3 regions of the Streptomyces sp. NBC_01618 genome follow, and region 3 is predicted to be linked to each of the others. Evidence: predicted binding sites of a transcription regulator. Region 3 holds the regulator's gene; each other region holds the start of a gene.
What was found. Region 3 encodes HrcA, which represses chaperone genes, less so after heat shock. Its sites were predicted from a motif close to TTNGCACTCNGNNNNNCNGAGTGCNAA; they were not measured.
Positions count from the first base shown of each region.

Region 1: the regulator HrcA is predicted to act here: its motif matches at 3,400-3,426, upstream of OH735_RS15210 (FmdB family zinc ribbon protein).
Region 2: the regulator HrcA is predicted to act here: its motif matches at 2,774-2,800, upstream of groL (chaperonin GroEL).

Region 1 is NZ_CP109297.1:3,251,743-3,259,635, reverse strand. It holds gene OH735_RS15235 (P1 family peptidase) at 1-264, opposite strand, end outside; gene OH735_RS15230 (hypothetical protein) at 341-691, opposite strand; gene OH735_RS15225 (hypothetical protein) at 962-1,171, shown strand; gene OH735_RS15220 (hypothetical protein) at 1,285-1,851, opposite strand; gene OH735_RS15215 (S-methyl-5'-thioadenosine phosphorylase) at 2,111-2,944, opposite strand; gene OH735_RS15210 (FmdB family zinc ribbon protein) at 3,026-3,388, opposite strand; gene OH735_RS15205 (MFS transporter) at 3,622-4,908, opposite strand; gene OH735_RS15200 (potassium/proton antiporter) at 5,320-6,858, opposite strand; gene OH735_RS15195 (penicillin acylase family protein) at 7,147-7,893, shown strand, end outside.
Region 2 is NZ_CP109297.1:4,456,411-4,464,303, reverse strand. It holds gene OH735_RS20785 (esterase/lipase family protein) at 1-900, shown strand, start outside; gene groL (chaperonin GroEL) at 989-2,611, opposite strand; gene OH735_RS20775 (cold-shock protein) at 3,022-3,228, opposite strand; gene OH735_RS20770 (MoaD/ThiS family protein) at 3,650-3,928, opposite strand; gene thrC (threonine synthase) at 3,959-5,260, opposite strand; SAM riboswitch class I at 5,278-5,404, opposite strand; gene OH735_RS20760 (glucosyl-3-phosphoglycerate synthase) at 5,558-6,502, shown strand; gene OH735_RS20755 (trehalose-6-phosphate synthase) at 6,565-7,893, shown strand, end outside.
Region 3 is NZ_CP109297.1:2,452,756-2,460,648, reverse strand. It holds gene OH735_RS11660 (AMP-dependent synthetase/ligase) at 1-619, shown strand, start outside; gene OH735_RS11655 (SpoIIE family protein phosphatase) at 830-2,755, shown strand; gene hemW (radical SAM family heme chaperone HemW) at 2,866-4,107, shown strand; gene OH735_RS11645 (DUF3097 domain-containing protein) at 4,258-5,076, opposite strand; gene OH735_RS11640 (MBL fold metallo-hydrolase) at 5,102-5,824, opposite strand; gene hrcA (heat-inducible transcriptional repressor HrcA) at 6,020-7,036, shown strand; gene dnaJ (molecular chaperone DnaJ) at 7,037-7,893, shown strand, end outside.

The sequences.
Region 1 (7,893 bases), 800 kb from region 3:
GATGCGCTGCACCAGATTGCGCGGATCGAGCGCGTCCGTCTCCCGGGTGCCCGGGCCGCCGCCGCGTACGTCGACGGCCGCGATCGCGCCGCCCTCGGGGGCGAGGACGACGGTGGTGCCGCTCAGTGCGCCCGCACCCGCCACCTGCGCATGGCCGACGCGCAGCCCGGCGACATCGGTGAGCGCGTCGAGCGGCCCGCAGGACGGGAGTGATGTGTGCTGCACGGCGGAGAGGTCCGTCGGCTCGTGCGGTTCTTCTGTCATCACGCGCTCCTCACAGGATTCACCACGGGCAACTCACCACTCGCCGGCCGTGGGCAGCGCACCACATCCGTGTTGCTCACCCCGCCACCACGGGCCGCCGGGACAGCAGCACCCCCACGGCCACGTTCGCCGCCACCAGGCCGACTGCGAACACGGCCCACTCCCCGGCGAACGTACAGGCCAGGATCGCCAGCGCGGCCACGGGGAGCGGCAGTTGCTCCGCGAGATCGCGCTTGAAGTGGCGGGCGTGCAGCACCCACACCGTCAGCAGGAAGAGCGCGGAGGGCACGGTCACCGCGGCGGCGGCCACCGTCGTTGAGGCATGGGCCTCGGGTACGACGAAGACGGGGGCACGCGCTCCGCCCGTGTTGTCGGTCAGCAACAGCATGCCGATCCAGCCGCATTGCACCACCGTGATTCCGGGCATGGCATCAGCATCCCCAGACGGGTTCGGTGGTGCCCGGGGACGCGCCCCGGACGCGGGTCGGGAAGTTTTCGTGGAGCTTTCGCCGGTGGACGAGGGCGCACGGTCCTCGGAGAAACCACGCGTGCGGGCAGCAAGTCACCCGACGGGTGCCGCGGGCCCGAGTCACCCGGCGGGTGCCGCGGGCCCCTCCTCGTCCTCGGGCTGTGGCTGCTCGCCCCGATGGACTGCTGACCACCGACGTTCCGCGGGCCGTCGCCGTACCCTGGATTCATGAGTACCGCCCCCGCCCCCGGCCCGCGCGATTCGAAGCCGTCCCAGCCGGAACAGCCGAAACCGAAACCGGCTCTGATCTTCGACGATCCGCTGGACCAGCAGTCCGCGGACGATACGGACCGAGGGTGGGGCGAGCGGGCCCCGGCCGGTGGCAGCGCCGCAGATCTGGCACGCTTCCTCGACGAGAAGCCTCCCCACCACATCTGAGCCCCCCGCTCCGTGGTGGTCCGACGACGCTGCTGTCGGTCCTCCCGCGCATCGAGCCGCACAGGATCCGGTTACTGACCGTCCATCAGTACGCATCAGCCCATCAGTACGCATCAGCACAGGGTCACCGCCAGCCTGGCGGAGATGCCCGCACCGGCCAGCGACGCGGCCGTGCCCCGCGGTACGGACAGCACGATCAGCGCTCCGTCCTCCGCGGAACCTTCGGCCGGGGCCCGCGGTACGTCTGCCACCCGCGCGCCCTTCGCCAGCACCCGGGCATCGGATCCGGTTCTCTCCGCGGCGATGACATCGACGCGGTCCCCCGGCCGTAACAGCCGCACCGTCCCCGCATCCGCGATCCTGACCGGTGCGGACACCAACGGAGCCGTCCCCCGCGCCCGCTCCGGCGCCGCCCCGGCCGCACCCCCTGCCTCCGCACCCGCACCAGGCCCGGAATCGCCGCCCACGCCGCTTCCGACGCCCGCGCCCAGCCCCGTCGCGGCCAGCGCGGCAGCGGTCAGGGCCAGTCCGGCGGCCATGGTGTGGCGGCGTTGCCGCCACAGGGCCCGCCGCAGCCGGTGCGCACCGCCTCCGTGCACCCGCAACGGTTCGAACGCGGGCACACCGCACGGCGGGGGAGCCGACGCCGGAGGCCCTGGAGCCATCGGCCCTGGAGCCATCGTCGCAGCGGATCGCCCGAAGCGCGACGGGGACGACTGCGACGACGGGGACGACTGCGACGACGGGGACGACTGCGACGACGGGAACATGGTCAACACCACCTGGCGTGAGGAGTTTCGGACGAACACCCCTCACGATCCACCGTCCGCGAGTTTCCCGCCGACGCCTGTGGACAGCCCCAGCGTTGTGGATAACTTCGTCACCCGGCCGCCCCCGGCTACCCCCCCGGCTACCCCCGGCTACCCCCGGCTGCCCCGGCTAAGGAAGCTCGATTCCCGTCTCCAGCCCGTCCAGCGCACGCGAGCAAGGGCAGTCGCGGTCCGCCTCCACGGGCAGCGTGGCCACCACGTCGAAGAGCACTGCGCGCAGCCGGTCCACATTGGCCGCGAACACCTTCAGCACATCCCCGTGCGAGACGCCCTCCCCGGCCTCCGCCCCGGCGTCCAGGTCCGTCACCAGCGTCATCGTCGTGTAGCAGAGGCCCAGTTCACGAGCCAGGATCGCCTCCGGGTGCCCCGTCATCCCGACCACCGACCAGCCCATCGCCGCATGCCAGCGCGACTCCGCCCGGGTCGAGAAGCGCGGCCCCTCGACGACCACCAGCGTCCCGCCGTCCACCGGCTCCCAGTGCTTCGCGCGAGCCGCCACCAGCGCCGCCCTGCGCCCCTCGGGGCAGTACGGGTCGGCGAAGCCCAGATGCAGGACGTTCGGCTCCGCGCCATCGGCTCGGATCTCCCCGTCGTAGAACGTCTGCGTACGAGCCTTGGTGCGGTCCACCATCTGATCGGGCACGAGCAGCGTGCCCGGCCCGTACTCCGGACGCAGTCCGCCCACCGCGCACGGGCCGAGCACCTGCCGTACGCCGACGGAGCGCAGCGCCCACAGGTTGGCCCGGTAGTTGATGCGGTGCGGGGGGAGATGGTGGCCGCGTCCGTGGCGGGGAAGGAAGGCGACCCGGCGGCCGCCGACCTCGCCGAGGAAGAGGGAGTCGCTCGGCTGTCCGTACGGGGTGTCCACACGCACCTCCGTGACGTCCTCCAGGAAGGAGTACAAGCCCGAGCCACCGATGACACCGATCTCTGCGTTCGCCATGCGATCACACTAGTGGCGTGGAAAAACGCCGGGGACCCCGCTGAACGGATCAGCGGGGTCCCCGGAAAAGTGCGGTGCGGGTCAGGCGGCCGACGTACCACTCGTCGAAGACGAAGAGGACGAAGCAGAGGATGAGGACGTCGAAGAGGACGACGACGCGGCGGCCGAGGAGGAAGCGGACGACTTCGCGTCCGACCCCGTCGACGACGACGAATCGGAACCGGCCGCCTTCGCCGAGGACGACGTCGGCGTGCTGCTCGACGAGGAGCCACGGCTGTCGTTCCGGTAGAAACCGGAACCCTTGAAGACAATTCCGACCGCCGAGAACACCTTCTTCAGGCGTCCGTCGCAGCTCGGGCACACGGTCAGGGCATCATCGGTGAACTTCTGCACCGCCTCGAGGCCCTCGCCGCATTCGGTGCACTGGTACTGGTAGGTCGGCACTTGTCTTCCTCCTGGCACTCTCACTCGATGAGTGCTAACAGTCGTCAATGGTAACTGCTGCAGGCCACTGTTTGCAGTAACGTCTGTCACCTGCCCGATGGGCAGCGGTCAGTGCTCGCCCGTCCTGAGGGCCGTCGGCCCGGGTGAGAGGCTGCCACACCGTGGTTCCGGTCGTTCCCGCGATTCCCATGAATTCGAGTACAGGAATCGTCTGATTTCGAGTGCAGGAATCGTCATTCTCCGGCCGTGACAGCATCGCGGCGAACCACGCCACGCGCGGCCGTGACGGTCACTTGGACCGGTGCCAGCCTCGAACGCAGCGCGACCAGGGTGACCAGCGCGAGTATGGTCCCGACCAGCGGCACGACGAATCCGGTGCTTGCGCCGTGGGCGTCCGCGAGCCGTCCGGCGACCGTCACCGCGGCCGCCTGGCCGAGGGCGACCGAGCCCGTCAGCCAGGTGAACGCCTCGGTCCGGGCGGAGTCCGGAACCAGCGCCTCCACCAGCGTGTAGCCGCTGATCAGGGCCGGGGCGATGGACAGCCCGACCAGCAGGCCGAGCCCGGCCAGCAGCGGCACGGAGTGCACCGCCCACAGTCCGGAGGCGGTCAGCGTCAGCGCCGCGTACCCGACGATCAGCCGCCGCCGCGGCCCGATCTTCCAGGCGATGGCGCCGCAGGCGATCCCGGCCAGCATGTTGCCGGCCGCGAAGACCCCGTACAGCAGGCCGTTCGCCCCCGGCCGGCCGATCTCCTCGGCGAACGCCGTCAGCGAGACCTGCATGCCGCCGAAGACCGCGCCGATCCCCAGGAAGGCCACCGCGAGCACCCGGACACCCGGTACGGACAGCGCCGACGCATGCCGCCGGGAGGTGCCGGGCGAGGCGTTGCGCACCGCGGGCTGGGTGCGGCGCCGCGCGGCGAAGAGCAGCCCGCCGACCAAGGTCAGCCCGGCCTCCGTGATCAGACCTGCCGCCGGGTGCACCCCCGTGCACAGCGCGGTGGTGAGCACCGGGCCGATGACGAAGGTGAACTCGTCCGTCACCGATTCGAACGCGGCCGCGGTGGACAGCAACGGCGAAGCCTCGCGGCCCGGTGCCGCGCCCAGCAGGGCCGCCCAGCGGGCCCGGACCATCGGCCCGATCTGCGGAACCGACGCACCGGTCGGCACGGCTGCCGCGAACAGGGCCCACAGGGGCGCGTCCGCCAGCGCGAGCGCCGTCAACGCCGACACGGACGCCGCGTGCACCAGGACACCGGGCAGCAGCACGGCGCGCTGGCCGAAACGGTCGGCGAGCTTGCCGGTCTGCGGCGCGAACAGGGCCATGGAGACACCGGTCACGGCGGCGACGGAGCCCGCGCTGCCGTACGAGCCGGTGGTGTTCTGAACCAGGAGCACGATGCCGATCGTCAGCATTGCGAAGGGCTGCCGTGCGGCGAAGCCCGGCAGGAGAAATGTCCACGCACCGGGGGTGCGCAGCAACTGCCCGTAACCGGGGCGGTCGGAGACCGTGGACGCCACGGTCCATGCCTTTCTGCCGCCTGGTGGCAGAGCTCCCGGGGTCGGCCGGCACTGGGGTGCGGGCACATGCGGGTGCTGCCGAGAGCTGTCCTCTTCGCGCGGGACTGCGGTAGATGCCGGGCGCTCAGCAGAGGCGGAGGACGCCACGACCGCCATACGGTCGCGCCAGCTCTGCGTCAGGCAGAGTTGGTCGTTCGAGTTGGTCGTTCGAGTGGTTTTTCGGGTTGATCGTCGGGCCGACCGGCCCCGTAGGCAGGGGCCGGAAGTAAGGGCCGAACGGGCCTCCTTCATGATACAGGCGGATGCCCCCGCACACCTCTGATTGTGCGGAAGGCCCCCGCCTCCGCCTCGGATCGCAGCCCTGGGGCCTTGACCTGCGGCCACCTTCACCCCTCCGGTGGTGCAGGAGCCTCAGTGGTGCGCTTTGGGCCCGTCGGCCTTCCCGCGCTTCGTCACGGCCTTCAGCGCGTGTGCCACATCATGTGCCACATCGCTCCCGGCGAGGCTTTCGCCGCCCTTGCCGGTCGTCCCCAGCCAGCCCGCGAGCTTGCCGCCCTCGCCGACCGCGCGCAGCCGCTCCTCCGTCGCGTCGCGCACCGGGTCGGTGGTGACCACCAGCAGTTCGTCGCCGCGCCGCAGTGCGGTCGACGGCGCCGGTACGAAGCTCTTCCCGTCCCGTACGACCAGCGTGACCGCTGCTCCGGCGGGCAGCCGCAGTTCCCCGACCTCCACGCCGTGCATCTTCGACTTCCCGGGGATCGCGACCGACAGCAGATGGCCGCGCAGCCGCTCCAGCGGCGCCGATTCGATGCCCAGGTCGGAGGCCTCGGCCGGATCCTCGGCGATCTTCAGCGCCTTCGCCAGCCAGGGCAGGGTCGGTCCCTGGATGACGGTGTAGACGATGACGAGCACGAAGACGATGTTGAAGACCCGGGTGGAGCCCTCGATTCCGGACACCATCGGAATGGTCGCCAGGATGATGGGTACGGCGCCGCGCAGCCCTGCCCAGGACATGAGCGCCTTCTCCTGCCAGGGCAGCCGGAACGGCGCCAGCGAGATGAAGACCTCCAGCGGCCGTGCCACCACGGTCAGGACCAGTCCCACGATGACCGCGGGCCAGAAGTCGTCGTACAGATCGTGCGGCGTGACCAGGAGTCCGAGCAGCACGAACATGCCGATCTGGGCCAGCCAGCCGAGCCCGTCGGCGAAGCCGCGGGTGGCGGGCCAGTGCGGCAGCTTGGCGTTGCCGAGGATCATCGCGGCCAGGTAGACGGCGAGGAAGCCACTGCCGTGGGCCATGGCGCCCGCCGCGTACGCGGACACCGCGATCGCCATCACGGCGATCGGGTACAGGCCGGAAGCCGGCAAGGCGACATGGCGCAGTCCGAACGCGCCGAGCCAGCCGACGGCGAGACCGACGGCCGCGCCGATCGCGAGCTCCAGGGCGATCTCGCCGACCAGTACGTACCAGCTGTCCACCGGTCCCTTGGCCGAGAAGGCCACCACCAGGATCACCACGGGGGCGTCGTTGAAGCCGGACTCGGCCTCCAGAACACCCGTGATGCGGGCGGGCAGCGGCACTTTGCGCAGGACGGAGAAGACCGCGGCGGCGTCCGTCGACGAGACGACCGCGCCGATGATCAGTGACTGCCGCCAGTCCAGGCCGACCAGGTAATGGGCCCCGGCCGCGGTGACGCCGACACTCACCGCGACGCCGAGAGTCGAGAGCACCGCCGCGGCCGGCAGAGCGGGCTTGATCTCTTTCCACTTCGTGCCCAGGCCACCCTCGGCGAGGATCACGACCAGTGCGGCGTAGCCGATCACCTGGGTCAGTTCGGCGTTGTTGAACTTGACGTCGAAGATGCCGTCCTGCCCTATGGCGATCCCGATGCCCAGGTACAGGAGCAGGCTGGGGAGCCCGCTGCGGGACGAGACGCGCACCGCCGCCACCGCGACGAGCAGGACGAGTGAGCAGGCGAGCAGGAGTTCGTTGAGCGCGTGGACAGTCAGTGGCCGTTCCTTCCCTGTGTACGCCTGCCGAATCGACCCTCGGCATCGGCTCTTCCCCGCCGACACTTCGTTACCTTACCTAATCTTTAACGCTTTCTTGACGCGTTCGATCGTTCGTGCGATCGCTGTGGAATTCAGACCATTCCCATGCCGCGTCAGAGCCGCCCCGGTGCTGCGCCTATGGTTGCTCCTGCACTCCCAGGACCACCTGCCCCTCGAAGGACAGCGATGCCCGCCAACACAACCGCCTCTTCCGGCACCACCGGTTCCGCCGGTGGGGAGACCGGCAGGAAGAAGGGGCGACGTGCCCGCCTGATCGTGATCGTTCTGGTGCTGGCGCTTGTCGCGGGTATCGGGTACGGCGCGTTCTGGTCCGTATCGACCGTGCGGGCCTCGTACCCGCAGACGACCGGGTCGCTGAAGCTCGACGGCCTCGACGGCAACGTCGACGTCAAGCGCGACTCCTACGGAATCCCGCAGCTGTACGCGGACTCCGACACCGATCTCTTCCGCGCCCAGGGCTTCGTACAGGCGCAGGACCGCTTCTGGGAGATGGACGTCCGCCGCCACATGACGGCGGGCCGGCTCTCCGAGATGTTCGGTTCCGGCCAGGTCGAGACGGACTCCTTCCTGCGCACGCTCGGCTGGCGCAAGATCGCGCAGGAGGAGTACGACAGGGTCCTGTCCGCGGATACCAAGAAGAACCTCCAGGCGTACGCGGACGGCGTCAACGCCTACCTGAAGGGGCGCGACGGCAAGGACATCTCCGTCGAGTACGCCGCCCTCGGCTTCACCACCGACTACAAGCCGGCCGAGTGGACCCCGGTCGACTCCGTCGCCTGGCTCAAGGCCATGGCCTGGGACCTGCGCGGCAACATGCAGGACGAGATCGACCGCTCGCTGATGACCAGCAGGCTCGACGCGAAGCAGATCGAGGACCTGTACCCGGCCTACCCGTACGAGCACAAGCCGATC
Region 2 (7,893 bases), 2.0 Mb from region 3:
ATTCTGGACAATTCCGTCACCGCGCAGGCGGCGATCACGCAGGCCATCATGGAGCGGCAGGGCGACACACCGTTGGCCGTCGGCGGGTTCAGCATGGGCGGGCTCGTCACCCGGCACGCGCTGGCCAAGATGGAGAGCCAGAGCATCGACCACCAGACCGCTCTGTACTTCTCGTACGACAGCCCGCACCGCGGCGCCTGGATCCCGATCGCACTCCAGGCGTTCGGGCACTACATCCGCGATCTCGACAGCCGGTTCTCCGACCAGATCAACAGCCCGGCCGCGCGTCAGCTGCTGTGGCGGCACATCGCCAAGTGGAACGGAACGCCGGAACAGAGCGACGAGCGGACCGCGTTCCTCGCGGAGATGGCGGACCTCGGCGAATGGCCGCGGCGGCCGCGGCTGATCGGTGTCGCCAACGGCGTGGCCGACGGCACCGGCACCGACGTGCGGGCGGGCGAACTGGCCCTGGAGGGCAAGGGCCTGTCGGTGGTCGGCACCAAGCTCTACACCCAGTCCCCCGGCGACGACGAACTCGTCGCGAAGCTGCGGGTGGTGACGTTGAACACCAACGAGGTGCGCACGTCCGGACTCCCGTCGCTCGACGGCGCACCCGGCGGTTCGCTGGAAGGCTTCGGCATCCTCGCCGACGCCTTCAACGCCCTCAACCCCCTCCTCGGCTTCAAGACCGACGTCCGGATCCGCTCGCACTGCTTCGTGCCGGCCGTCAGCGCGGTCGACATCCGCGGCCTGGACACGGACGAGGAGCTGTACGCGGACATCTCCTCCCTCCCGGAGGAGGAGAGCGCGCTGCACGACTTCAAGCTCGCATCCCACAACGAGGGCCACACCCTCGTGACGGACGAACTCTCCACCTGGCTCCTCGACCGGCTGCCGTAGGGCCGGCGAAACGACATCGACCCCCGGGACCTGTCGGTCCCGGGGGTCGATGGGGAACAGCTGTACAGGAACTACCGATCCGTCAGGATCAGAAGTCCATGTCACCGCCCGGCATGCCGCCCGGAGCGGCCGCGGAGGCCTTCTCCGGCTTGTCGGCGATGACGGCCTCGGTGGTGAGGAACAGCGCGGCGATGGACGCGGCGTTCTGCAGGGCGGAGCGCGTGACCTTCGCCGGGTCGATAATGCCCTCGGCGATCATGTCGACGTACTCGCCGGTCGCGGCGTTCAGACCGTGGCCGACGGCCAGGTTGCGCACCTTCTCGACGACGACGCCGCCCTCAAGGCCACCGTTGACGGCGATCTGCTTGAGCGGGGCCTCCAGCGCCAGCTTGACGGCGTTGGCGCCGGTCGCCTCGTCACCCGAGAGCTCCAGCTTCTCGAAGACGGCCGATGCCTGGAGCAGAGCCACGCCACCACCGGCGACGATGCCCTCCTCGACGGCGGCCTTGGCGTTGCGCACCGCGTCCTCGATGCGGTGCTTGCGCTCCTTGAGCTCGACCTCGGTCGCGGCACCGGCCTTGATGACGGCCACGCCGCCGGCCAGCTTCGCAAGGCGCTCCTGGAGCTTCTCGCGGTCGTAGTCCGAGTCGGAGTTCTCGATCTCGGCACGGATCTGGTTGACGCGACCCTGGACCTGGTCGGAGTCACCGGCGCCGTCGACGATCGTCGTCTCGTCCTTGGTGATGACGACCTTGCGGGCGCGGCCGAGCAGGTCGAGACCGGCGTTCTCCAGCTTGAGGCCGACCTCCTCGGAGATGACGGTGCCACCGGTGAGGATGGCGATGTCGCCGAGCATGGCCTTGCGGCGGTCACCGAAGCCCGGGGCCTTGACGGCGACGGACTTGAAGGTGCCACGGATCTTGTTGACGACCAGGGTCGACAGGGCCTCGCCCTCGACGTCCTCGGCGATGATCAGCAGCGGCTTGCCGGACTGCATGACCTTCTCCAGCAGCGGAAGGAGGTCCTTCACGCTGCTGACCTTGGAGTTCACGATCAGGATGTACGGGTCGTCGAGCGACGACTCCATGCGCTCCATGTCCGTGGCGAAGTACGCCGAGATGTAGCCCTTGTCGAAGCGCATACCCTCGGTGAGCTCCAGCTCCAGACCGAAGGTCTGGGACTCCTCGACGGTGATGACGCCTTCCTTGCCGACCTTGTCCATGGCCTCGGCGATGAGCTCGCCGATCTGGGTGTCGGCGGCGGAGATGGAGGCGGTCGAAGCGATCTGCTCCTTGGTCTCCACGTCCTTGGCCTGCTCCAGGAGGGCGGCGGAGACGGCCTCGACGGCCTTCTCGATGCCCCGCTTGAGGGCCATCGGGTTGGCACCCGCGGCGACGTTGCGCAGGCCCTCGCGGACGAGAGCCTGGGCGAGAACGGTGGCGGTGGTCGTACCGTCGCCGGCGACGTCGTCCGTCTTCTTGGCGACCTCCTTGACCAGCTCCGCACCGATCTTCTCGTACGGGTCCTCCAGCTCGATCTCCTTGGCGATGGACACGCCATCGTTGGTGATCGTGGGGGCGCCCCACTTCTTCTCAAGGACGACGTTGCGACCCTTGGGGCCAAGGGTGACCTTGACGGCGTCGGCGAGCTGGTTCATGCCGCGCTCGAGACCGCGCCGGGCCTCCTCGTCGAACGCGATGATCTTGGCCATGTGAAGTGGTCCTCCCGGACAGGGGTGGATTGCTCCGGACCGAGTGGCGCCCGCGACGGACGGCCTGCCTGACCGGTGGTTCCTTGCCCCACCGGACCTGCGGGCCTCACCGGCCCGGTCCAAGTTCTGTCACTCTCACCTGGAGAGTGCTAACGCCAATGATTAGCACTCGACCCCCTAGAGTGCAAGCGCCTACGAAGAAGGCTCGTTGAGGGGCGGTGGTCGGGCGACGGGTGGGCGCAAGCGTCCGCCTCGGGATGTGGACAACGACGGCCACCCTCAAACGGCCCCGGACGCACGGATGAATGGACGCACGGACACGTAGGACACACAGACGCACGGAGGGCCCGTACCCCTGGGGGTACGGGCCCTCCGTGCGTGAGTAGTGTCGTTGGCCGACCGCGTCGAGCTCAGCCGACGGCGAGCTTGACCATGTCCGCCTGCGGCCCCTTCTGGCCCTGCGAGATCTCGAATTCAACTCGCTGACCCTCTTCGAGGGTGCGGTACCCGTCCATCTGGATCGCGCTGTAGTGGACGAAAACATCCGCACCACCGTCGACCGCGATGAAGCCGTACCCCTTCTCCGCGTTGAACCACTTGACGGTGCCCTGAGCCATGCCTAACTCCCCTATTACTGGCCCTTGCACAGGACCGCACTTCGCGGACCCGGGTCAGAACTCACCCTCCGACAGGAGAGGTGCGTGCGCCGGAACGCGTCGACCGCGGCCGAATGTATCTGCCCAACTGCCCTCTGCAACAGGTCAATCGGGCGAGAAATCTGGGCAGCACCGAACGCCCGAATGTGAGGGATTCATGAGAATTCAGGGCAAGTCGGGCCAGGCAAAGGCGACCTATGGCACAAGTGGATCGCTCACTTTGGCTGCATCTTGTCGCGGCCGGGCGCACTCTCATATGCGGTTGGCACGGGCAGCTGGGGGTACTTCCCTCACTCTACCGCGCTCAACCATGCAGAATTGCCCCCTCCGCTTCTCTCGCGGAGAGGGCAATTCCGATAGCGCCGTGAAGTCGGACGAGCAGTCAGCAGCCGCCCGCGACCGCCGGGATGATCGAGATGCCGACGCCGTCCGGCGTGGCCGTCTCCAGGCCGCCCTCGAAGCGCACGTCGTCGTCGTTGACGTACACGTTCACGAAGCGGCGCAGCTTGCCCTGGTCGTCCAGGACGCGGGCGGCGATGCCCGGGTGGTTCTGCTCCAGGGACTCGATGACCTGGGAGAGGGTCGAGCCCTCGGCCGGGACCTCGGCCTGGCCGCCCGTGTAGGTGCGGAGGATGGTGGGGATACGGACCTTGACGCTCATGGTGGGTGCCCTTCCTGGAGTCTCGGGTGGTCAGCTGGTGGCGAGTCCGGCGGCGCGGAACGCGTCCAGGCTCGGGCGGATCGTGGCGGTCGCCTGCGAGGTGGCGGCCACCGCGTCCAGGGTCTTGAGGCCGTCACCCGTGTTGAGGACGACGGTGGTCAGCGACGGGTCGATCAGACCGGCCTCGATCAGCTTCTTCGTGACGCCGACCGTCACGCCGCCCGCCGTCTCCGCGAAGATGCCCTCGGTGCGGGCGAGGAGCTTGATCGCTTCGACGACCTGCTCGTCGTCGACGTCCTCGACCGCGCCGCCGGTGCGGCGGGCGATGTCCAGGACGTACGGGCCGTCGGCCGGGTTGCCGATCGCCAGGGACTTGGCGATGGTGTTCGGCTTCTGCGGCCGTACGACGTCGTGACCGGCCTTGAAGGCGGTGGAGACCGGGGAGCAGCCCTCGGCCTGGGCGCCGAAGATCTTGTACGGCTTGTCCTCGACCAGGCCCAGCTTGATCAGCTCCTGGAGACCCTTGTCGATCTTCGTGAGCTGTGAGCCGGACGCGACCGGGATGACGATCTGGTCGGGCAGCTGCCAGCCGAGCTGCTCGCAGATCTCGTACGCCAGGGTCTTGGAGCCCTCGCCGTAGTAGGGGCGCAGGTTGACGTTGACGAAGCCCCAGCCCTCGCCGAGCGGGTCGCCGATGAGCTCGGAGCAGAAGCGGTTGACGTCGTCGTAGTTGCCCTCGATGCCGACCAGCTCACCGCCGTACACCGCGGCCATGACGACCTTGCCCTGCTCCAGGTCGTGCGGGATGAACACGCAGGAGCGGAAGCCGGCGCGGGCGGCGGCGGCGCCCACCGCACCGGCGAGGTTGCCGGTGGAGGAGCAGGAGAGGGTGGTGAAACCGAAGGCGCGGGCGGCCTCGACGGCGATGGCGACGACGCGGTCCTTGAAGGAGTGCGTCGGGTTACCGGAGTCGTCCTTGACGTACAGAGCGCCGGTGACGCCCAGCTCACGGGCGAGGTTGTCGGCCTTGACCAGCTTGGTGAAGCCGGGGTTGATGTTGGGCTTGTCCGCGACATTCGCGGGGACCGGCAGCAGCGGCGCGTAACGCCAGATGTTGTCGGGTCCGGCCTCGATGCGCTTCTTCAGCTCGTCGGGGGAGCCGCTCGGCAGGTCGTACGCCACTTCGAGCGGCCCGAAACAGGACGCGCAGGCGAAAATGGGACCGAGTTCGAAACGCTCGCCGCACTCGCGGCAGGAAAGCGCCGCGGCGGGCCCCAGGTCGACAACCTCGGCGGAAGAGTCGGTGCTTACTGCAACAGTCTGCGCAGCCATGGAGGCGAGGCCCTTTCTCCTCATCTTCCTCGCGGCGCATTTCGCCGCGAGACGGAATTGGCACCTTCCCCACCTGACCTAGCGGTCGGCAGGAGGGTTGCCGGGACTTCGACGGGCCGTTCCCTCAGTCCCTCTGGATGAGCGCTATGGCGCTGGATCTTCGATCCAGGCGTTTATTGGCGGACCGACCCCGACATGCGACGGCCGTCCGCGTTGTTCAAGACTGTAACCGAAGCACCGGACGGTTGAGATAGTCGTCCGAACCGCGAGATGGATCACATACAGGGAGTATCGACCGTGCTGGAAGAGGTCGAAAGCTGGCTGGCCAGGCGTTCCTGGTCGGTGGCCGACCGCCCGCTGGACCGGCTCCTCGCCGCCAAGGAACCGGGCCGCGGAAGCGTGAGTGTCGTGCTGCCCGCGCTGAACGAGGAGGCGACGGTCGCTGCGATAGTCGCGACGATCCGGCGCGAGCTGATGGAGAAGGTCCAGCTGGTCGACGAACTCGTGGTGATCGATTCCGGTTCCACGGACGCCACCGCGAAGGTGGCCTGGGAGGCCGGTGCGCGGGTGGTGCACCGGGACGACATACTGCCCCGGATACCCGCCGTGCCCGGCAAGGGCGAGGTGCTGTGGCGGTCGCTCCTGGTGACCGGCGGGGACATCGTCTGCTTCGTCGACGCCGACCTGTTGGAGTTCTCGGCCGACTTCGTCTCCGGCATCGTCGGCCCGCTGCTGACCGATCCGGACGTCCGGTTCGTCAAGGCGATGTACGACCGCCCGCTCGGTGACACAGCAGGTCAGGGCGGTCGCGTGACCGAGCTGGTGGCCCGTCCGCTGCTCAATCTGCACTGGCCGCAGTTGGCCGGTTTCGTTCAGCCGCTGGGCGGCGAGTACGCCGTACGCCGATCCCTCCTCGAACAACTGCCCTTCCCCGTCGGGTACGGAGTGGAGCTGGGCCTCCTGGTCGACGCACTGCACACCGTGGGTCTGGACGCGCTGGCCCAGGTCGACGTGGGGGTGCGCAAGCACCGCCACCAGGACGGGCAGGCGCTCGGCCGGATGGCGGCGGCGATCTACCGGACCGCGCAACTCCGGCTGTCCCGCGGGCACCTGGTGCGGCCCGCGCTCACCCAGTTCGAGCGCGGCGAGGACGGTTTCGTACCGCGCACCCATGCGGTGGACACCGAGGAGCGGCCGCCGATGCGGGAGATCGAGGAGTACGTTTCACGCCGCGCGGCCTGACGCGGCCCGACTTCGCACGTTTGCACGTTTGGACGGTTCGTGATCCGGCTAGATTCCGCAACATGGTCTCCGAGCACGAAGCCCAGTCCGCAGCGCAGTCCACTGCCCGGTCCGCAGCCCGGTCCACGGCCCGGGTCCTCGTCGCGTCCAACCGCGGCCCGGTGTCGTACACCCTGGAGGCGGACGGATCACTCGACGCGAAGCGAGGCGGCGGCGGGCTCGTCTCCGGGCTGAGCGCCGTCAAGGACAAGCTGTGGGTGTGCGCCGCGCTCGGTGACGGGGACCGGGAGGCGGTCCGGCGCGGGGTCGGTGAGCCCGGCGTACGGATGCTCGACATCGACGCGGCCGTCCACGCGGACGCGTACAACGGCATCGCGAATTCGGTGCTCTGGTTCGTCCACCACATGCTGTACCAGACCCCGCTGGAGCCGGTCTTCGACGCGGAGTTCCGGCGGCGGTGGGCGTCGTTCGAGACGTACAACCGGGCCTTCGCCGATGCGCTCGCCGAGGAGGCGGGCCCCGGGGCGGCGGTGCTGGTGCAGGACTACCACCTGGCGCTGGTGCCCGGCATGCTCCGCGGCCTCCGCCCCGACCTGCGGATCGGCCATTTCTCGCACACCCCGTGGGCGCCCGTCGACTACTTCCGCCTGCTCCCCGACGACATCGCCGAGCAGCTGCTGCACGGCATCCTGGGCGCCGACCGGGCGGCCTTCCTGACCCGGCGCTGGGCGGACGCCTTCATCGGCTGCTGCACGGAGCTCCTGGGCGGCACCGGGCGGACCAGGATCGGGGTGCACGGCCTCGGCGCGGACCCCGACTTCCTGCGCCGGCGTGCGCACGAGGCGGACGTGGACGAGCGGATGGCGGCGCTGCGGGAGCAGATCGGCCCCGGGCGGAGGACGATCGTACGAGTGGACCGAACGGAACTGTCCAAGAACATCGTGCGGGGGCTGCTCGCCTACCGCACGCTTCTCGAAGAGCGGCCCGAATGGCGCGAGCGCGTCGTCCACATCGCCTTCGCGTACCCCTCGCGGCAGGACCTGGCGGTGTACCGCGACTACACGGCCGAGGTACGGCAGGTCGCCGACGACATCAATGCCGCGTACGGCACGGCGGGCTGGACGCCGGTCGTGCTGCACGTCAAGGACGACTTCGCCCGCTCGCTCGCCGCGTACCGGCTGGCCGACGTGGCGCTCGTCAACCCGATTCGCGACGGCATGAACCTGGTCGCGAAGGAGGTCCCGGTGGTCTCCGACCACGGCTGCGCGCTGGTGCTGTCGCGGGAGGCGGGGGCGTACGAGGAGCTGGGCAGCGACGCGGTGGTGGTGAACCCGTACGACGTGTCCGCGACGGCCGCGGCGCTGCACGAGGCGCTCACCATGGCGGACGAC
Region 3 (7,893 bases):
GCCGCTCCCCGGCACCGAGGTACGGATCGCCGACGACGGCGAGATCCTGCTGCGCGGCCCCGGTCTGATGCAGGGCTACCAGGGGCTGCCGGAGAAGACCGCCGAGGTGCTGGAGGCGGACGGCTGGTTCCACACGGGTGACATCGGAGAGCTGTCCGTGGACGGCTACCTCCGGATCACCGACCGCAAGAAGGACCTCATCAAGACGTCCGGCGGCAAGTACATCGCCCCGGCGGAGGTCGAGGGACAGTTCAAGGCGGTCTGCCCGTTCGTCTCCAACATCCTCGTGCACGGCGCGGACCGTAACTTCTGCACCGCGCTGATCGCCCTCGACGAGCCGACCATCCTCGGCTGGGCCGCCGAGAACGGTCTGGGCGGGAAGCCGTACGCCGACGTGGTGGCCGCCCCGCAGACCGTCGCGCTCATCGAGGGCTATGTGAAGCGGCTCAACGAGGGGCTGCAACGCTGGCAGACCATCAAGAAGTTCCGGCTGCTGCCCCGCGATCTCGACATCGAGCACGGCGAGCTGACGCCCAGTCTCAAACTGAAGCGGCCGGTCGTCGAGCGGGAGTACAAGGACCTCATCGACGACATGTACGCGGGGAGCCGCGAGGCGTAACCCAAGTCCTCGGACGGTGGCCGCACGGTGCGGCCGCCCCTGTCCCGGTCCGCTCACTTTCTCTGCCCACTTCGGCAACTCGTCGCTTATGGGCATGGTCAATCTGTCACTCTGTCGGTGTCGTCAGTGGCACCCAGTGAGAACAGTCAGACAGAACGAGAACAGACAGAGCGCGAACAGGTCAGGAGCTGCACCGTGGGGCCCATTCCCTTGCAGCGGGACATCGTTGAACGTCCCGGCATCACCGTCGGTCATGCGGACGCAAGGCCCGTCGCCCGTACGTCCCTGCCCGGAAACCTCCTCGCACCCTCCGCCGGCCGCCGGTTCGTCGAGGCGGCGCTCACCGAATGGAGCGGGCTCGGACTGCCGGCGGCCGTGGGCTTCAGCGAGCGGCTGGTCGACGACGCGGCGGTCGTCGTCAGCGAGCTGGTCACCAACGCGGTCGTGCACGCCGGGACCAACGTCGAGCTGCTGTGCCGGCTGGAGGAGGCCACCGAGGACGAGGCCGCGGCCCTGGTGCTGGAGGTCTCCGACCACCACCCGGCCCGCGCCGTGCGCAGCGAAAGTTCCAAGGACGGCGGCCCGGCCGACGCGGCGGAGAGCGGGGTCACCACCGGCTCCGCCGATCCCGCCGAGTACGGTCGCGGACTCCAGCTCGTCGGCACCCTCGCCGAGCGCTGGGGCATCACGTACCGCACCGGCCTCAAGACCGTCTGGGCCCGGCTCCCCGTCGACGACTGGAATCCGTTCCCCGAACCGTCCACCGAGCCCGGATTCCAGCAGGGACTGCGCGCCGCCGAACTGCTCGCACCCAGCGCCCGGCGGGCCCTGCGCGACGGCGCGGACTGGGCGGGCCGCGGCGCGCTCTCGTTCCTCGCCGAGGCCTCGGACCTGCTCGCCGGCCAGCTCGACGAGGACATCGTGGCGGCGCTCGCCGGACAGTTACTGGTGCCCAGACTCGCCGACTGGTGCGCGATCTGGCTCGAACCCGAGAACGGCGGTCCCGCGGCAGTGCCCCGGCTCGCCAGCGTCTGGCACCGCGACGAGGCCGAGACCGGGCAGCTGCGCACGCTGCTGGAACAGGACCCGATCCGGCTGCCCGAGCGGGTGGGCACCGGCCCCGTCTCGCTGCCCTGGCCCGGGGTGGAGGAGGACGGCGAGAAGGCCGACGAGCGCCCCGAGTCCGCGCTCGCCTACCGGATCACCTCGGGCGGCCGGACCCTCGGCGCCGTACTCCTCGGCCGCGAGGGCGCCGCACGCGTCCCCGACGAAGTGACCGCCCTGATCGAGGACTTCGTACGCCGTGTCGGCCTCGCCGTCGGCGCCGCCCGCGCCTACACCCGCCAGGCCACCATCAGCCGCATCCTGCAACGCGCGCTGCTGCCCAGCAAGGTCGCCGACATACCCGGCGTCACCAGCTCACTGGTGTACGAACCCAGCGACGACGGGGTCGTCGGCGGAGACTTCTACGACATTTTCCCGTGCCCCGGCGACCGCTGGTGCTTCGTCCTCGGCGACGTCCAGGGCAGCGGCCCCGAAGCCGCCGTCGTCACCGGCCTGGCCCGGCCCTGGCTGCGGCTGCTGGCCCGGGAGGGTTTCGGCGTCGGCGAGGTGCTGGACCGGCTCAACCGGCTGCTCCTCGACGATGCGATGGAGGCCGCCGAGGCGGCCGCGCTCATGGTGGCCGCGGCGGGCGGCCAGCAGACGGCGGACACCGGACAGTCCCGCTTCCTCTCCCTGCTGTACGGGGAACTGGTGCCGCTGCCCGACGGCGGCGTGCGCTGCACCGTGGCCAGCGCCGGCCACCCGCTGCCGCTGCTGCTGCGGCCAGACGGCGAGGTGTGCCCGGCCGCCGAGCCGCAGATGCTGCTCGGGATCTTCGACGACGTGGCGTACGAGAGCCAGAGCTTCGACCTGGCACCGGGCGACAGCCTGCTGTGCGTCACGGACGGCGTGACGGAACGGCGCTCCGGAGCGCTGATGTTCGACGACGGGGACGGTCTGGCCCGGGCGCTGGCCGACTGCGCCGGGCTGTCGGCGGACGGGATCGCGGACCGCATCAAGCGGTCCGTGCATGAATTCGCCGAGCGGCCGCCCGACGACGATCTGGCGCTGCTGGTGCTGCAGGCCGGGTGAGGCCGGGCGGCCGGGGCGGGCGCCGGGCCTCACCCGGCCCGCGTCCGGAGACGGACGGTCGGCTTCCGTGATCATGGACGTGGCCCGGGGTTCCCCGGCGGCGAGCGACAATGGGCGGTATGCCTTCCGTACTGCCCGATGGTGAACCCGTACCCGACGACGGGGCGCTGCCCCGCCATGCCCTGGAAGGCGCCGCCGACCGGCCGCTCGGCTTCTACCTGCATGTGCCCTACTGCGCGACCCGCTGCGGCTACTGCGACTTCAACACCTACACCGCCACCGAGCTGCGCGGCTCGGGCGGTGCGCTGGCCTCCCGGGACAACTACGCCGCCCACCTGATCGGCGAGGTCCGCCAGGCCCGCAAGGTCCTCGGCGACGATCCGCGTCCGGTCCGTACGGTCTTCGTCGGCGGCGGCACTCCCACCCTGCTGGCCGCCGCGGATCTCGTACGGATGCTGGGCGCGATCCGCGAGGAGTTCGGGCTCGCGGACGACGCCGAGATCACCACCGAGGCCAACCCGGAATCCGTCGGTCCGGCGTACCTGGCCGAGCTGCGCGAGGGCGGCTTCAACCGGGTCTCGTTCGGGATGCAGAGCGCCCGGCAGCACGTGCTGAAGATCCTGGACCGCACGCACACGCCGGGCCGGCCCGAGGCATGCGTCGCCGAGGCGCGGGAGGCGGGCTTCGAGCACGTCAACCTCGATCTGATCTACGGAACGCCCGGGGAGTCCGACGACGACTGGCGGGCCTCGCTGGACGCGGCGATCGGCGCGGGGCCGGACCACGTGTCGGCGTACGCGCTGATCGTCGAGGAGGGCACGCAGCTGGCCCGGCGGATCCGGCGCGGCGAGATCCCGATGACCGATGACGACGCCCACGCGGACCGGTACCTGATCGCGGACGAGGCGATGGCCGCGGCGGGCTTCTCCTGGTACGAGGTGTCGAACTGGTCCCGTACGCCCGAGGGCCGGTGCCTGCACAACGAGCTGTACTGGCGGGGCGCCGACTGGTGGGGCGCCGGTCCCGGGGCGCACAGCCATGTCGGCGGGGTGCGCTGGTGGAACGTGAAGCATCCGGGGGCGTACGCGCAGGCGCTGGCCGAGGGGCGGTCGCCGGGGGCCGGGCGCGAGATCCTCTCCGAGGAGGACCGGCGAGTGGAGCGGATCCTGCTGGAGCTCCGGCTCCAGGACGGGTGCCCGTTGTCGCTGCTGGCACCGGCCGGGCTGGCCGCTTCCCGCCGCGCCCTGGCGGACGGGCTCCTGGAGTCCGGTCCGTACGAGCGGGGGCGGGCGGTGCTGACCCTGCGGGGGCGGTTGCTGGCGGATGCGGTGGTGCGGGATCTGGTGGACTGAGGGTGGTGCGGGGCGGGGGTGCGCCTGCGGCGGGCTTGTTCCCCCGCCCGCACCCCTTCCCGTAACCGGGGGCTCTGCCCCGGACCCTCGCTCCTCAATCGCCGGAGGGGCTTGATTTCGCTCCTCGATCGCCGGAGGGCTGTCGGCTGGTTACTCGGGGGCCGTCACGAAGTCGATCAGGTGTTCCACGGAGCCCAGCAGGGCCGGCTCCAGATCCCGGTACGAGCGCACCGTGGACAGGATCCGCTGCCAGGCCGCGCCCGTGTTCTCCTCCCAGCCCAGCGCGCGGCACACGCCCGTCTTCCAGTCCTGGCCGCGCGGGATCACCGGCCAGGCGGCGATCCCCACGGACGACGGCTTCACCGCCTCCCACACGTCGACGTAGGGGTGGCCGACCACCAGCACGTTCGCGTCCGAGACCTGCTCCGCGATCCGGGACTCCTTGGAGCCGGGAACGAGGTGGTCGACCAGGACGCCCAGCCTGGCGTCCGGGCCGGGGGAGAACTCGCGCACGACGGCCGGGAGGTCGTCGACGCCTTCCAGGTATTCGACGACCACGCCCTCGATCCGCAGATCGTCGCCCCAGACCCGCTCGACCAGTTCCGCGTCGTGCCGGCCCTCCACATAGATCCGGCCCGCCCGCGCGACCCGGGCGCGCGCCCCGGGGACCGCGACCGAGCCCGAGGCCGTGCGCGCCGGGCGCACGGGCGCGGCGGCCGACGGACGTACGAGCGTGACCACCCGGCCCTCCAGCAGGAAGCCGCGCGGCTCCATCGGGAACACCCGGTGCTTGCCGAAACGGTCCTCCAGGGTCACCGTCGGTCCCTGGGCCGTCTTCTCACAGCGGATCACCGCACCGCAGAATCCGGTGGAGACCTCCTCCACGACCAGATCGGGCTCGGCGGGGACCTCGGGAACGGGGGCGGACCTCTTCCACGGCGGGGTCAGGTCCGGCTGGTAGCTGCGCATCGGAAGACGATAGGACGGGAACCGGTCACGACACGCCGAAGAGGGCGGCCAGCCGGTCCCGCTGCCCCCTGACGAACGCCGCGTCCACCACCGCCCCGTGCCCCGGCACGTACACCGCGTCCTCGCCCCCGAGTTCCAGCAGCCGGTCCAGCGCGGCCGGCCAGCGCGACGGGACCGCGTCCCGGCCCGCCTGCGGTTCGCCGGACTCCTCGACCAGGTCCCCGCAGAGCACCACCGCGGGGGAACCGGGCACGAGCACGGCCAGGTCGTGGCCGCTGTGGGCGGGGCCCACGTTCGCCAGCAGCACCTGGCGGCCGCCCCCCAGATCGAGCGTCCACTCGCCGCACACCTCGTGGTGCGGCGCCACCACGACGCCGGTGGCCTCCGCCGCGTCATGCTCGGGCACCCCGTGGCGTACCGCGGAGGCGTACAGGGAGTCCGCCCCGGACTTCAGCAGGCCGGCCATGCCGACCGCCCCGTACACCTGGGCGGCGGAGAAGGCCGCGGTGCCCAGTACGTGGTCGAAGTGCGGGTGGCTGAGTGCGATATGCGTCACCTTGCGGCCGAGCAGGGCCTGTGCTTGAGCCCGCACTTCGGCGCCCTCGCGGAGGGTCGATCCGGTGTCGTAGAGCAGAACTCCCTCCGCTCCGGCCACCAGCGCGACGGTCGCATCCCATCCGGGAAGGCGCCGACGGCCCATTCCGTGACCGAGTCGCTCCCAGCCGAACTCTTCCCAAGAGGCATCCATGCAGCGACGCTATCGGCAACGACCTGCGCGGTCTCGGGGTAGCGTGGCCGGTCGCCCTTGCTAGGCCCCCACTCGGCCGCCGTACACTTGCGGGGGGATTGCTGGCACTCGCGACGACAGAGTGCCAGGCGGTTTCCTGGGAATGAACCAGGAACGGCCCGAGAACCACGAGGAACACAGCTGGAGGTGTGCGCGATGCTCAGCGAACGCAGACTCGAAGTGCTGCGCGCCATCGTCCAGGACTATGTCGGCACCGAGGAGCCCGTGGGTTCCAAGGCGCTCACCGAGCGGCACAAGCTGGGGGTCTCCCCGGCCACCGTCCGCAACGACATGGCGGTGCTGGAGGACGAGGGCTTCATCGCCCAGCCCCACACCAGTGCGGGACGCATCCCGACGGACAAGGGCTACCGGCTCTTCGTCGACAAGCTCGCGGGCGTCAAGCCCCTCTCGTCGCCGGAACGCCGTGCCATTCACAACTTCCTCGACGGTGCGGTCGACCTCGACGACGTCGTGGGCCGTACCGTACGGCTGCTCGCGCAGCTGACCCGGCAGGTCGCCATCGTGCAGTACCCCTCGCTGACCCGGTCCACGGTGCGGCATGTGGAGCTGCTGTCGCTGGCGTCCGCCCGGCTGATGCTCGTGCTGATCACGGACACCGGCCGGGTCGAGCAGCGCATGATCGACTGTCCCGCCCCGTTCGGTGAGACGTCTCTCGCCGATCTGCGGGCCCGGCTCAACAGCCGGGTTGTCGGGCGCCGCTTCGCGGATGTCCCGCAGCTGGTGCAGGATCTGCCGGACTCGTTCGAGAGCGAGGACCGGGGAACGGTCTCCACCGTGCTCTCCACCCTGCTCGAAACCCTCGTCGAGGAGACGGAGGAGCGGCTGATGATCGGCGGCACCTCCAACCTCACCCGCTTCGGGCACGACTTCCCGGTGATGATCCGGCCGGTGCTGGAGGCACTGGAGGAGCAGGTCGTGCTGCTGAAGCTGCTCGGCGAGGCCAAGGACTCAGGCATGACCGTACGAATCGGGCACGAGAACGCCCACGAGGGGCTCAACTCCACGTCCGTCGTCGCGGTCGGCTACGGTTCGGGCGACGAGGCAGTCGCCAAACTCGGCGTGGTCGGACCGACCCGCATGGACTACCCCGGAACGATGGGAGCGGTACGCGCAGTGGCACGTTACGTCGGACAGATCCTGGCGGAGTCGTAAGTGGCCACGGACTACTACGCCGTACTCGGCGTGCGCCGCGACGCATCTCAGGATGAGATCAAGAAGGCATTCCGGCGGCTCGCTCGCGAGCTGCATCCGGATGTGAACCCCGATCCGAAGACCCAGGAGCGGTTCAAGGAGATCAACGCCGCCTACGAGGTGTTGTCGGACGCGCAGAAGAAGCAGGTCTACGACCTCGGCGGCGACCCGCTGTCCGCCTCCGGCGGCGGTGGCGGTGGCGCGGGCGGATTCGGACAGGGTGGCTTCGGCAACTTCTCCGACATCATGGACGCGTTCTTCGGTACGTCGTCGCAGCGCGGACCCCGTTCGCGCACCCGGCGCGGCCAGGACGCGATGATCCGGCTGGAGATCGATCTCGCCGAGGCCGCGTTCGGCACCACGAAGGACATCCAGGTCGACACGGCGGTCGTCTGTGCGACCTGCAACGGCGAGGGCGCCGCACCCGGCACCTCCGCACAGACCTGTGACATGTGCCGCGGCCGCGGTGAGGTCTCCCAGGTCACCCGGTCCTTCCTCGGCCAGGTCATGACCTCGCGGCCCTGCCCGCAGTGCCAGGGCTTCGGTACGGTCGTGCCGACCCCGTGCCCGGAGTGCGCCGGCGACGGCCGCATCCGGTCCAGGCGCACGCTCACCGTGAAGATCCCTGCCGGTGTCGACAACGGCACCCGCATCCAGCTCGCGGGCGAGGGCGAGGTCGGCCCCGGCGGCGGCCCGGCCGGCGACCTGTACGTGGAGATCCACGAGCTGCCGCACTCGGTGTTCCAGCGCCGCGGCGACGATCTGCACTGCACGGTCACCATCCCCATGACGGCGGGCGCGCTCGGCACCAAGGTGCC